Regions from separate parts of the Romboutsia lituseburensis genome, predicted to be linked through region 3. Evidence: riboswitches for the same ligand, from Rfam matches in the RefSeq annotation. Region 3 holds a riboswitch; each other region holds the start of a gene.
The links. Region 3 has a riboswitch for cobalamin ahead of NWE74_RS09520 (response regulator transcription factor). Riboswitches for the same ligand answer to the same signal wherever they lie in the genome.
Positions count from the first base shown of each region.

Region 1: another riboswitch for cobalamin. It lies ahead of NWE74_RS00585 (S-layer homology domain-containing protein); the one in region 3 lies ahead of NWE74_RS09520 (response regulator transcription factor).
Region 2: another riboswitch for cobalamin. It lies ahead of NWE74_RS03975 (FecCD family ABC transporter permease); the one in region 3 lies ahead of NWE74_RS09520 (response regulator transcription factor).
Region 4: another riboswitch for cobalamin. It lies ahead of NWE74_RS03905 (ABC transporter substrate-binding protein); the one in region 3 lies ahead of NWE74_RS09520 (response regulator transcription factor).

Region 1 is NZ_JANQBQ010000001.1:115,296-118,856, reverse strand. It holds gene NWE74_RS00585 (S-layer homology domain-containing protein) at 1-2,086, opposite strand, end outside; cobalamin riboswitch at 2,365-2,542, opposite strand; gene NWE74_RS00580 (response regulator transcription factor) at 2,812-3,495, opposite strand.
Region 2 is NZ_JANQBQ010000001.1:790,138-793,698, forward strand. It holds gene NWE74_RS03970 (ABC transporter ATP-binding protein) at 1-753, opposite strand, end outside; gene NWE74_RS03975 (FecCD family ABC transporter permease) at 762-1,784, opposite strand; cobalamin riboswitch at 1,928-2,101, opposite strand; gene NWE74_RS03980 (hypothetical protein) at 2,528-3,561, opposite strand, start outside.
Region 3 is NZ_JANQBQ010000001.1:1,973,823-1,977,383, reverse strand. It holds gene NWE74_RS09530 (energy-coupling factor ABC transporter permease) at 86-829, shown strand; gene NWE74_RS09525 (energy-coupling factor ABC transporter substrate-binding protein) at 801-1,112, shown strand; cobalamin riboswitch at 1,150-1,332, shown strand; gene NWE74_RS09520 (response regulator transcription factor) at 1,563-2,252, shown strand; gene NWE74_RS09515 (sensor histidine kinase) at 2,252-3,561, shown strand, end outside.
Region 4 is NZ_JANQBQ010000001.1:771,480-775,040, forward strand. It holds gene NWE74_RS03900 (helix-turn-helix domain-containing protein) at 1-963, shown strand, start outside; gene NWE74_RS03905 (ABC transporter substrate-binding protein) at 1,004-1,912, opposite strand; cobalamin riboswitch at 2,064-2,237, opposite strand; gene NWE74_RS03910 (aminotransferase class V-fold PLP-dependent enzyme) at 2,439-3,561, opposite strand, start outside.

The sequences.
Region 1 (3,561 bases), 1.9 Mb from region 3:
CAAACTTAAACTCTATAGTATTCTTTTTGTCTAAATCCCATTGTGAACAATATCCTTTAATAATTCCCACTGTATCATTTTTATACTCTACAAAAGTTCCTTTTGTATCTCCCCACTGACTTATAAATGTTGGATTATATATTGTAGCTAACTTTCCTACTGGATTAGATACACCTTTAAAGCTTATTTGCGCTGTATCACCTTTACCAATTTGTTTACCTGGGTTAGTTTTATTTTTTATATCTATTTCTATTTTTCTGGCATCTACAACTTTATAATAACTCTTAGTTTCACCTTTGCTATTTGTTGCTTCAATACCAATGATATTACTTCTATTTTTTAACTTTGCAGTATATGAATCTCCATTTTTTGTTAGTACTTCATCGTTACATGTAACCTTTATATTCTCCGCATTAGTTGCATTAACTTTAAACGTTAAATCAGTACTATTTCCATTTTTAAAATATATAGTATCATATGAATCTTGCTTTATATCAGTACTTATTTTTATATCAGTATCACTATTTGTAACATTAAATACTACATAAGCAGTATTTACACTTGAACTAGCTCCATATGTTCTATCTTTATAAGTTGTCTCATCATATGTAACTTTAACTATAGTAGTTCCTTCTTTTTCAGCAGTTACTAATGTTTTTTCACTACTACTATTAGTACTTAATGATATGCTGTCTCCTTTAACTATTTTAAATTTAAAATTAGGCCTATGTACATCATTTTCTATACTACTTCCTACTATTTGAGGTATTCTACGTGGGTATATATCTGACTGTTCTCCTACCTTCATTTCTTTAAAATCATATTGTAACCATAAATCATTGGCAAAGTCATTAGGTACGTTATTTATATCTTCCTCTGTACCACAACTTGATTCTACTAGTCTGTTCACTGCTATATTTATTTTGCTTATATATTTACTTACTATAATTTCTGCTTCTGTTTCTTTACTATTGTATTTTTCGTCATTTATTATTACTTTAGCTTCATCTATAGCATTTTGTAAATTACGCTTAGATTCCTCTGTATAATTACCTTTACTTAAAGTGTCAATTGCATTATATGTTATTTCCGATAAATATTTAACTAGTGGTTTTTTTAATTCCTCAGAATTTACAGTTACACAATATCTAAGTCTTATAATATCGTCTTTTTTTATTTTATAGCTATCTAAACCTACATCAGGAAATTCTCCATTTACTTCATACTTCCATCCACTTCCATTCCCGTGGTCAAATTCTCCATCACCATCTATAGAACTAACATATAGGTTACTACCACTTCCTGTATATTCTATAGGTATATTATTTTCATCAGTAACTTTCTTTAATACTGACCAAGCTGTATCGCCTTCATCGAAAGCTATGCTTTGTAGTGAAAGAGTGTCACCTTTACCTATAGTTCTTTTTTCTATTGAGAATTTAACCATATCTTTATTTTCACATTCATGGTCTTCTTCTACTTTTATAGTTATATTTGGTAATGTTCCAAAGTTACCCTCAGTACCAATATTAGGTATTCCTGGACTCCACTCATTAGCTTCCTCGTATACAGTTCCATTTGTTAGATGATATTCTCCTGGACTTAAATCACTTATAATTAGCTTTTTTAAATCCTTAGATTCTGATCTTAACTCTTCCTTTCCTGGAATATCAGACTTATATACAATTCTATAATCTCCGCCATAACTAGAGTTCCATTGACCTGAAACCGTATAAATAGGTACATCTATACTACTGAATTTTATGGTAACTTGATTACCTTCCACCGTCTGATTTATATCTATTGGTTTATTTTTTAAATTTACATTTTTTCCTTCAACTCTTATTTCATTATCTGAAACAAACTCCACTATATCACCCTTGTAGGTATAGTCAATATTATCAGAGTGATAGTAAGTTTCATACTGACTAGCATTGATGTCATCTTCTGTAATTTCTTGTGTTGGCTTCATATTATACATATTATTAGATGTCAGTGCACTTACTGGTATAACATTAATAATTAATGCTAATGTAAGTAGTAAGCTCATAATAGTCTTATACTTAGCCTTTTTAATTTTACTCATTTAAACTCCCCCTTTTTTTTAGTACTCTATTTAATACATAAAATACATTTTTTATCCCCCCACTTAAGAAAAAGTTATACTTGTGAAATTTTTTAGATTATTTAATTACACATGCCATGTTTAGAGATAATATGCTTACAATCATAAAAATAGCTATAACAAAATTATACTTATATTTATAATTAAAAAAGATATTCAAGTATGAATATCTAACCAAGAAAAATCACATATATATATTTTTTTATTTTTTCTATACATAGTGATATATTTCCCCAGAAAGATCTATTCGTGGCATAGGCAGGTCTCCTGGCTTACGATTCATCCTTATTAGCACCTTCCCGCTTTTTTAGCAGTGGCATTTTGCTAACTCATCATCGATTACAGTTACTGGGGCAGCTTTGGCATTTAACCAAATTCCCTATTAAGTAATAATACACCTTTGCCATATATATTTTGTTTTAGTGTATAAGCATATTGAACAATAATTTTAATTTAAATAAATTTGTTCCTCTAATTCCAATTATACATATTATTTTTTTTCATTTGTGTCATAAGGGTGTCATAATAAGTACAAATTCTTATTTTTTTACATAATATAACAATCTACATTTTATTTAAATCATAATTATTGTTTGTTATTTTATTTATTTAATATAGAAAAACTAAAAAAAGTTGATTAATACGTGTTAATCAACTCTTTTTCCCCATAATGACATTAATAATTACTAGCTTATTTCAAACTTATAACCTACACCATATATCGACCTAATTTTCCAATTTACTTCATCTTGTGGTATTTTTTTTCTAAGTCTTTTTATCTGAGTATCAACAACTCGAGTATCTCCAAGGTACCCATACCCCCAAACTTCTGATAATATCTCATCTCTATTTAAAATAATTCCAGGATTAGATGCAAGCATATAAAGAATTTTAATTTCTTTAGGTGTAAATTTTACCAATTTACCTCTTATATAAACTTCATAAGTATCGATACTTATTTCAAGGTCTCTATACTTTATTCTATTATTCATCCTAGAGAAGCTATTACTTCTTCTTAACACTGTTTTTATTCTTGTTACAACCTCTCTTGGTGAAAAAGGCTTTGTTATATAATCATCTGCTCCTAATTCTAGGCCAATTATTTTATCTATAGTTTCTGATTTTGCTGTTAGCATAATAATAGGTACCTCACTATATTTTCGAACTTCCCTACAAACATCTGTCCCAAACATTTTCGGCATTGTTACATCCATCAATATTAAATCTGGCTGAATTGTTTTTGCTTTATCAAGTGCATCTAATCCATCATATGAAGATATATAATCCATCCTTTCTAATTTTAAATACTCTCCTATAGTGTCATGTACTGATGTTTCATCATCACATATAAGTATCAAACTATTTGACAATTAACCTCACTCCCTCTAAAAATTCTCCATTATCTAAATATATTTTTAATAGTTTATAATAAAATT
Region 2 (3,561 bases), 1.2 Mb from region 3:
TTCCCACTTTTTAAGCACTTCTATCATAAATTGCTTAACATCTATATCATAAACTTGTTTAAGTTTTTCACTTATTAAGACCTCTTTAGGTGTTCCCTTAGCTACTACCTCACCTTTACTTACCATAATTACATTATCTGAAAAATACTGAACTAAATTTAAATCATGTAAAACTCCAACAACAATCTTATTATTATCTTTTGCCCAAATGACTAAATGTTGCAGTAATTCTATCTGATGCTTTAAATCTAGATGATTTGTAGGTTCATCCAATAATATAATTTCAGGATTTTGAGCAAATGTTCTAGCTAAAAATACTCTTTGTAATTGTCCTCCTGACAACTCACTTATCATTTTATCTTTTATATCATAAAGTCCGACTTTTTCTATACTATCAATAACTATATCTCTATCTTCACCTTTTAAAGATTGAAATGGACCTTTTAAATAAGCATATCTTCCCAGCGATACTGTTTCATAAATTGTATAAGGAAAATATATTTGAGATATTTGGCTCATTAAAGCCACTTTTGTAGCTAATTCTTTCCTATTAAATGTATTAACTTCTTTACCATCTATCTTTATACTTCCTCTATAATCAATTATATTTGCAATAGACTTAAGTAAAGTACTCTTTCCACAACCATTTGGCCCTATTATACAAATATTTTCACCTTTTTTAACTTCAAAATTTACATTTTTTATAATGTCATTATTATCATATCCGCAATAAAGCTCTTTGACTTCTAGCATTTTCTTACCTACCCTTTTTTATTATTAAAATAAACATATGCAAAGAATGGCGCTCCTATAAGAGCCGTTATAGCACCTACTGGCAGTTCTTGTGGTGATACTATAGTTCTAGATATAAGATCTGTTATAACCATTAAGCATCCTCCAAATATAAAAGACATTGGTATCACATATGTATGTTTTGACCCAAATACCTTTCTAACTATATGTGGTGCAATTAAATCAACAAATCCTATCGTTCCACTTAAGGCTACTGCTGAGCCTGTTAAAGTTGCCGATAATATAAATAAGTGCTTTTTAACCTTAGCAGTATCTACACCAACAGCTTTTGCTTGCTCTTCTCCAAACGTTAAAATATCCATCTCTTTAGTATACTTTAATACACCTATCATTCCTATTAACAAAAATGGTACAAGGACTTTTACGTATGACCATCCTTTCATGGAAAAACTTCCCATCTGCCACATTGTAATACTTTTTATATCTTCACTAAACAAAGCTGTTATTGTTGTCAAAAGAGCATTTACGAATAATGAAAGTACCATTCCTGCAAGTATTATAGTATTATTCGACATTGTTTTATCTACTTTTTGGCTAAATACTATTACTAAATAAACAGTCAAAAGACCTGATAAAAAACCAATTAACGGAAGTGTTAAGGTTCCTAATAGTGGTATTGATATTCCAAGAACTATAACCAATCCTGCACCTAGTGATGCACCTGATGATACACCTAGAGTATAAGGTGATGCTAACTCATTTTTTAATATAGACTGAACTACTGCACCACTTACAGATAAACAGCCTCCAACCATAAATGCTAATAAAACTCTTGGAAATCTTATAGACCATATTATTGATACATCTTTAGGGTTTATATTATCTATTAAAGGAATGTTAAACATTTTATTTAATAATATATTAGCTGTATCTAACAAATTAATATTAGAACTTCCTATAGATATTCCCATGCAAATTATTAAAAACACTATTGGTATGCATACTAAGGATAAACTTTTTCTCCTAATCATATTTTGAATTACCTTTCTAGTTGATTGTTTAGGGTGTTTTATTAAGTTTTTGACATATTCAAAAAGACATACCTAAAGGGCATGCCTGTTTAAATCAATTACTAAATTACAATTGAAAATCACACTAATCCCCACCCTCAGAAGGTACTAGTTAGATTTTAGGCAGTTCTCCCGGCTCAACTTCGTCCTACTTTCAAACCTTCCCGATTAATCAGTGGTATTTTAGATTTCGTCCGTTTTACGGTTACTGGGGTAGCTTAGAGATTTAATCTAATTCCCTATTAAGTCACATTGACACCTAATATCTTAATATGTACTTATATTATTTATTATATATAATCATTCTACATATATCAACTGTAATAGATTTTATTAATTTCTTATTTAATCTATAAAAATTAAAAGACCATCCATAATAAAAATATCCTGGATAGTCTTTTTTAACTAGATGCTATAAATTTTGATAACTACAAACTATTTAAGTACCTTTGCAAGAGCTAAACTGCATACTGCAATTATTGATGTCCAAGCTACACCCATAAATATCCATGCTGTTGTAGTCACTTTTAACATCTCCTTTTATAAAAATTTTATTATTCCTAGTTTTGTAAAAATGGTTAATTATTAATTAAATGTGATGTTCTTTCTTTCTATAAATATATTCTCTCATCGACTAAAATGTATCGTATTTTACCATTAATTAACCTATTTTACAAACTATTAACAATTTCATTTAATATTCTTTAGTTTGTTATATCTTTTCCCTTATATGTTTTATAGCTATGTAAAAACTCTCTACTGTTAAATATATACTTGCCTCCTATTTGAGTATAATATGCCCCTGTTGAGTCATAAATTTCTTTTACTTTTTGAGTTAAGTTTTTATGATAATATCTAAGTTCCTTAAATTCTTTTTTAAGTTTGTCTGCTGTCATCCACACTTTATTAGAAGTTATGTCTGCTAATTTAATATTATCAAATTGAGAATTATTTTTTTGAGAGTACACATAAAGTTCAGCTAGCAATTCTTGTAAATTCTCATTCGTAAGATCGTGTTTTAACTTTTTGTATAGTATAGCACCCATTGAATCTATACCCTTTTCTTCCAGTCTTTCTTGTTTTATTAATGCATCTAGTGGCTGTCTTTTTATATATACATAAGAATTTTCTTCTAATATATATGTACCCCTATGATATTTTGCAGGTCTATGAATAACAAGAATTGGGCTATACTCACCATTAGTTTCATCTTCATTTTTATCAACTATTTCAGATTTATTTTTAACTTCATACTCGCTAGATATTGATCCATATCTAGACTTCTGATTTAAAGAATAAATTTCATTATCTTCTATATAGTTTATTATTTCTTTAACATATTCTTTATCTATAATATTATTTAAGTTCTCAGTATTATTTACATAGTTTTGAGATAATTCATCTTTTAAATTATTTATATCCTCTATTTTTATATTAAAGACTAAACACATATTTAATAATCTATTTTCTATATCATTTATATCAACATTTATAAATGGTTCTATTTCGTTAAAATATTCATAATTCTTTATTTGCAAAATTTGATTTAGGATGTTCATATGATTTATTGAACTATTTCTATCAAATAAATACTTATTTACACTTTCTTTTAATGCTTCAATATTTTTATATATTTTTATGTATTCCTTTATTAATTTCATACCTTTGTTTAATATTTCTTTTGGTATATTTATATAAATGTCATTTTCGTTGACACATAGCTTTAATTCATCTTCTT
Region 3 (3,561 bases):
TAATTTTGACAATTATATGACACAAAAAAGACACAATTTAGTTGTATAATTAACTTAGAAAAACTTAATAAGGGGAGATGGACTAATGAAAAATTTTAGATTAGGGATTATGGCAGCATTCATGTTTATACTACTTAATCCTGTTCAATCACACGCCATGCATATAATGGAAGGATTTTTACCTCCAAAGTGGTCTATTGCATGGAGTTTAATATTTATACCGTGTTTTTTAATAGGATTAAAAAATATCACAAAAATACTTAAAGAAAATCCTAAAAAGAAAGTATTATTAGCGCTATGTGGTGCATTTGTATTCGTATTATCAGCGCTAAAAATACCATCATTAACAGGAAGTTGCTCACATCCAACAGGGATAGGACTAGGAGCTATATTATTTGGACCAAGTGTAATGGTTGTTTTAGGAACAATAGTACTTTTATTCCAAGCTATACTTTTAGCACATGGTGGGTTAACAACTTTAGGAGCTAATGGATTCTCAATGGCAGTTGTAGGAGCCTTAGTTACATATGGACTATATAAATTACTTAAAAAGTTTAATGTAAATACTAGATTTAATGTATTTATATCTTCTGCATTAGGATGCTTAGCTACATATACAGTAACAGCAACTCAACTAGCATTAGCGTTTCCAGATGCATCTGGTGGAGTTATGGCATCTTTAGTTAAATTCTTAGGAATATTCTTCTTAACTCAAATACCTATAGCAATAGGTGAAGGTATATTAACAAGTATAATATATAACATGATCACACAAAGAGAAGAGGAAGGAGTAGACTACGATGAGTACAAATGCGAAACAGGCAAATAAAAATAAAGATAATAAAAAAGCTAATAAAAACAACTTTATAATGCTTTTAATAGCAGTTGCTCTTATAGTGACTCCTTTAGTATTAAAACCAGGAGCAGAATATGGTGGAGCTGATGGTCAAGCAGAGGATGCAATAACAGAAATATCTCCAGACTATAAGCCTTGGTTTAGTAGTTTATATGAGCCACCTAGTGGAGAAATAGAAAGTTTACTATTTGCTACTCAGGCAGCTTTAGGAGCTGGAATCATAGGATATTATTTAGGTAGTAGAAAAGCCAAGTAAATGCATGTATAATATATATTATAAAGCATTTTATTATAAAATTAAATCTATTATAGGCTCTCTAAAAAGAGATTAATAGGGAAAAAGGTTAAAATCCTTTGCAGCACCCGCTACTGTAATGTGGACGAACGTTTGTTAAACCACTGTGATAATTTCACGGGAAGGTAAACTAGTAGGATGAAGCTAAGCCAGGATATCTACCTATAATATATAAAGGATTTCTTCGGGGATGAGGAAGGTTCTTACTGACTATATGAATATTTATTATATAGGTATACTAAGCTCATCCCCGTTTGATTGAGCTTTTAATTTTGCCCTTAACCTATTTTTAATAAAATAAATGATTTAATCATAAAAAATGCTTTAGCTGTATTGCTAAAGCATTTTTTATGTTAGTATCTTTATAGCAAGAGGTTAAATGGCTACAAGGGGATAAAGGAGTGAGTAATTTTGAAAAAGACTTTAATTTTAATATGTGATGATCAAGAATCAATACATGAAACAGTTGGGGAGTATTTAAAATTAGAAGGTATGGATTATGTATCAGCATACGATGGAATCGATGGGTTAAAAAAATTTGAAGAATATAATCCTGATTTTATATTATTAGATTTAATGATGCCAAAGATGTTTGGAACTGAAGTATGTAAAGAAATTAGAAAAGTAAGTAATGTTCCAATTATTATGTTGACAGCAAAAGGTGAGACTATAGACCGAATAACTGGACTTGAAATGGGGGCAGATGATTATATAACTAAACCATTTTCGCCAAGAGAGGTAGTAATAAGAATAAAAACCGTTTTAAGACGAGTAACTAGCGCAAATTCGTATAAAAAAAGTGATTTAATAAAACATAAAAACCTTGAAATAAATTTAGAAAGTCACGAAGTATATATAAATAAGCATCCAGTTAGTATTACACCTAAAGAAATTAAGATATTTTATATGCTAGCATCAAATCCAGGAAAGACATTGACAAGAGACTTTATATTGTCAGAAGTTTGGGGATATGATTATTTTGGGGATACTAGAGTAGTAGATACTCAAATTAAAAGATTAAGAAAAAAAATAAGTTCATATGACTCTGATTGGGAAATTAAATCTATATATGGTGTGGGATATAGATTTGAGGTGTCTTAATGAATCATTCACTATTTAAAAAAATATTTAGAACGATAGGCATTGCTAGTATAGTTGCTGTTTCAGTTATGATATTATTTTGTAGTATAACTTTGAAACAATACTTTTTAAAAATTAAATTAGAAGAAATCCAGCAGAAAGTAGAAGATACAATATATCAATATGATATTGTGGCTAGTAAATTGTCTGATAGACTTCAAAATATATTAGGAAATGATGTTATTATAAAAGGATATGATAATTCTAAACAATCAATATGTAAAATATATCCTAAAAGAGAAGATGGAATTATAATTGATGATATAAAAATAAAACAAGGATTAGAACCATACATAAATACAGTTTTGGGAGGAAATTCAATAAAAGGTGTAACTAAAGTTTATGGATTAAAGGGAGACTCCATAATTGTAGGAGAGCCTATAAAGCAAGACGGCAAAATTGTTGGTGCCATATTTGTTATAAAGCTTACAAAAGATTTTGCAGATTTATTTGTAGGATTTTATATTGTATTAATGATAAGTGTAGTTTTAGTTTTAACATCTACTATTATACCTATATACTTATCAAGTAAAAAATGGTTTAAACCCTTAGATGATATGACTAAGGCTACAATGTCTATGGCAAAAGGGGATTATTCTGTAAGGATAAAAGAAAGTCAAGATGATGAGATAGGTGATTTAGCTAGAGCTTTTAATGAACTAACATTAAGGTTAGAACAAAATGATAAGGAAGCTAGATTATTAGATCAAATGAGAAAAGATTATGTAGCTAACATTTCACATGAATTAAAGACTCCAGTAACATCTATAAGAGCAGTAGCAGAAATGTTAAATGATGATGCATTTTCAGATAAATTAGATAGGAAAAAATATTATAGTATGATATTAAGAGAATCGATGAGATTAGAAGTATTAATAAAGGACATGCTAGAGTTATCTAATCTTCAAGCAGGTAATGTATCAGTAAAGAAAGATAAAGTAGATTTAAATGATATTTTAGAAGAAATATATGAAAAGTTTGAAGTGATTGCAAATGACTTAGATATAAATTTAAATGTCAAAAAAATTGAAGGTGATAAATCTGTTGTATTTACTAATTATAATAGAATAATACAAGTTTTGGTGATACTACTAGATAATGCATTTAAATTTACAGGAGAAGAAGGAACTGTGAGTTTAGAAACTATTATAGAAAAAGAGTTTCTAAATGTTGTTGTATCTGATACCGGAATTGGAATAGATGAAGAGGATAGACCTTTTGTATTTGATAGATTTTATAAAGTTGATAAATCTAGGCAATCTATGGGTAC
Region 4 (3,561 bases), 1.2 Mb from region 3:
TCTGATGGTAATTCTTTAGAGTCATTTATAATAAATAGAACATTAAATTTAAAAAAAGGTATTTATTTTAATCTTATCTGCGTATCTGATGATTGCGAAATTAAAATTTCTTGTGACAGCAAATATTTAAAACCTATAAATTTAAAAGAAAAATATACTTACAAAAATATTTCTTCTTCTTTGAATATAAATGAAATATATACCAAATTTTATCAAGAAAAAGGTATAAACTATAATTTTTCCGGAGAGACCCATCCATATTGGGAGTTAACTTATGTTGATAAAGGTTTATTATCTACTACTGTAGATGATAAAAAGTATGAATTAGAACAAGGAGATTTAATTTTTTATGCTCCTCTTCAATTTCATACTCAATCAACTCTAGATTCTAGTAGTTCTTATTTAACAATTAATTTTAATATGGACTTTAATCATCATGAGTTATTATGTAATAAGGTCTTTACATTGCAAAGAGACTCTTATTCTCTTGTTGGAAAACTAATAGAAGAACTTTCTAGCAAGAGTATATACTCTAACGATTTATCACTTTGTTATTTAAAGCAACTTATTATACAAACACTTAGATTAGAGAATTCTTATTTTCAATCTAGACCAACTACTCATATGCAACAAACTTATGAAAATAATTTGCTAAATGAAATCCTAAAATTTATAGATAATCATTTATATGAAAAACTTTCAGTCGATAATTTATGCCGACATTTTTGTATTAGTCCATCTATGCTACACTCTTTATTTAAAAAGAATATGAATAATACTGTAAAAAATTATATTAATGACCTTAAGCTTAACAAAAGCAAGGAGCTTATTAAAAACTCTACATATACACTCAGTGAAATTTCTGAAATTCTAGGATTTTCATCAATTCATTATTTTTCAAAAAAATTTAAATCTAATTTTGGGATTTCACCTACTGAATATTCAAAATCGATTTATGATTAAACAAAAATAACACCTGTAAAATACAGGTGTTATTTTATTTCTACTTATAACTTTCAGGGTAAATTGCTACTGCCATTTCCTTAAGAGCTTTTATAGCGTGATGTGATGGACGAGATGATGAATTTTTATCTATTAAAAATACTTTATTATCTTTAACTGCAGTTATATTGCTCCAACCATTACGAGATTTAATTTCATCTAAAGGATTTTTAATATAGTCTACATTAGTTAATATTACATCTGGATTTTTATCTATCACTGATTCTTCACTTGGACTTATCCATGATTTTTCATCTTTAAATGCATTTTCTGCTCCAACTAATTCTATCATTTCATTTAAGAATGTTGAATTCCCAAAACTATATAGATTTGGTGCTGGTCCTATTTCAAAGTAAACTTTTTTCTTATCTTTTATAGTTTCACCTATAGCTTTTATTTCATCTACTTCTTTTTTCATATTATCTACTATCTGTTGACCTTTTTCTTTTTTATCAGTTATATCTGCTAAAAACATAATGTCATCATAAATTCCTTGTATACTATCACTACTTGGTATGTAAACTACGCTTATTCCAGCCTCTTTTATAAGTTTAAATGGATCTTCACTTGAACCTGTTTTATTATGTCCTGATGCTATTATTATATCTGGATTTAAAGCTATTATTGCCTCTGCATCTGGATTTAAGAAATCTATTGTTTCTATGTCTTTGTTTATTCCTTCTATATCTGTTGAATATTTATCCACCGCTACTAATTTATCAGCAAGACCTAAATCTACTAGCACCTCTGTGTTTGATGGGGCTGTTGATATTATTCTATCCATTTTTTTAGGAAGTGTAACATCATTACCTTCTCTATCTTTTATTGTTTTACTTTTTGGGCTACATCCTACAGTAGCTAGCATAACTACTAATACTAATGCTAATATACTCGTTAGTTTCTTTTTCATTTTCTTTCTCCTTACTTATAATTTCTACTTATAAATTTTTTACTTCTTCATTTAACTTTAATACTAATACAAAAAACAAAAAAGCATGCTTTGAGAGCATGCTTTTGATTTTATCTTTATTATATAGTTAAATATCTAACCCTCAGAAGATATTAACGTTAAAGATATTGGCAGGTATCCCGGCTCAACTTCATTCTACTTTCAAACCTTCCCGATTGCTCAGTGGTATCTTTGATTTCGTCAGTTTTACGGTTACTGGGGTAGCTTAGACTTTTAATCTAATTCCCTATTAAGTTAAATAAACACCAATACTTTTATTATTCTTTTTTCTCACTTTTATAGTAGCTTATATTTCATGTATTTGCAATCCTTTATTTCAATAATCTAATTTATACCCATTTTTCTTTTCACAATCTCTCAAATATCTAATAAAAAATTCATTTATCTTAATTCACTGCGTATTCACTACTCTTCATAGTGACAACGGCTTCGTACGTTTCTTAAAATATTATAAGTCATACGTATATTAGTTATTTCTTATTATACTTTTTAAAGCTCTTATAAAAATTTCAGCTTCTTCTAATGTGTTATATAACCCTAAACTTAACCTTACCATTCCATATTGTTCTAAGTCTTCATCCATTGCATGTTCATAAGCTTCTTCGTCACTTATACCTAGCAGCCTATTTACATATGGATGAGCACAGAATTTAGCATATCTCAATGCTATACCAAACTCTTCTGCAAATTTATGTGCAACTGTATCAAACTCGATTCCTTCTATATTAAATGTAATTACACCCAATCTATCATCCGTATACTCTGTATCACCATAAAGTATTACTCTATCTAACTTTTTCATTTCTTTCATCAAGTAATTTTTAAGTAGCATTTCATGACTAGATATATTTCTAAATCCTATATTTCTTAATTGATTTAATGAACTTACCATAGCCATTACACCTAAAAAATTAGATGTTCCAGCTTCATCTTTGTGAGGTGGTTCACTCCATACAACACCATAATCACTTACTACATCAACACATCCACCACCTCTTAGAAATGGTTCTGCTTGTGATAGCTCTTCGGTTAATCCCACTATTGCTCCACTTCCATAAGGAGCATACGCTTTATGAGCAGAAAATACTAAAAAGTCTATTTGCTCTTCTGGTGTTCTACCTTTCATATCTACCTTTTTATGTGCTATAAGCTGAGCTCCATCAACTATTATTTTCGCATTATATTTATGGGATATTTTCGCAATCTCATTAATAGGGTTTGTGTATCCAGTTACATTTGATGCTCCAGTTATACTTACATATTTAATCTCACCATTATTTTCTATCAAATTTTTTTCTATATCATTTATATTAACTCTTCCTAATTCATCAACATCTATATATTCTACAGTAGCTACTTTTCTCCAAGGTAAGTCATTAGCATGATGTTCCATTCTAGTAGTCAACACTTTTTCATTTTTATCCTTTATTAATACATTTGCTAATAAGTTTATTCCTTCAGTTGTATTTTTTGTGTATATTACAGTGTGTGAATTGCATCCTAACAAGTTAAAAAATGTTAAAATTTGTTCTCTAGCTTCTTCATATTTTTGAGTACATAAATCACCTTTTTGACCTGCACCCCTAGCT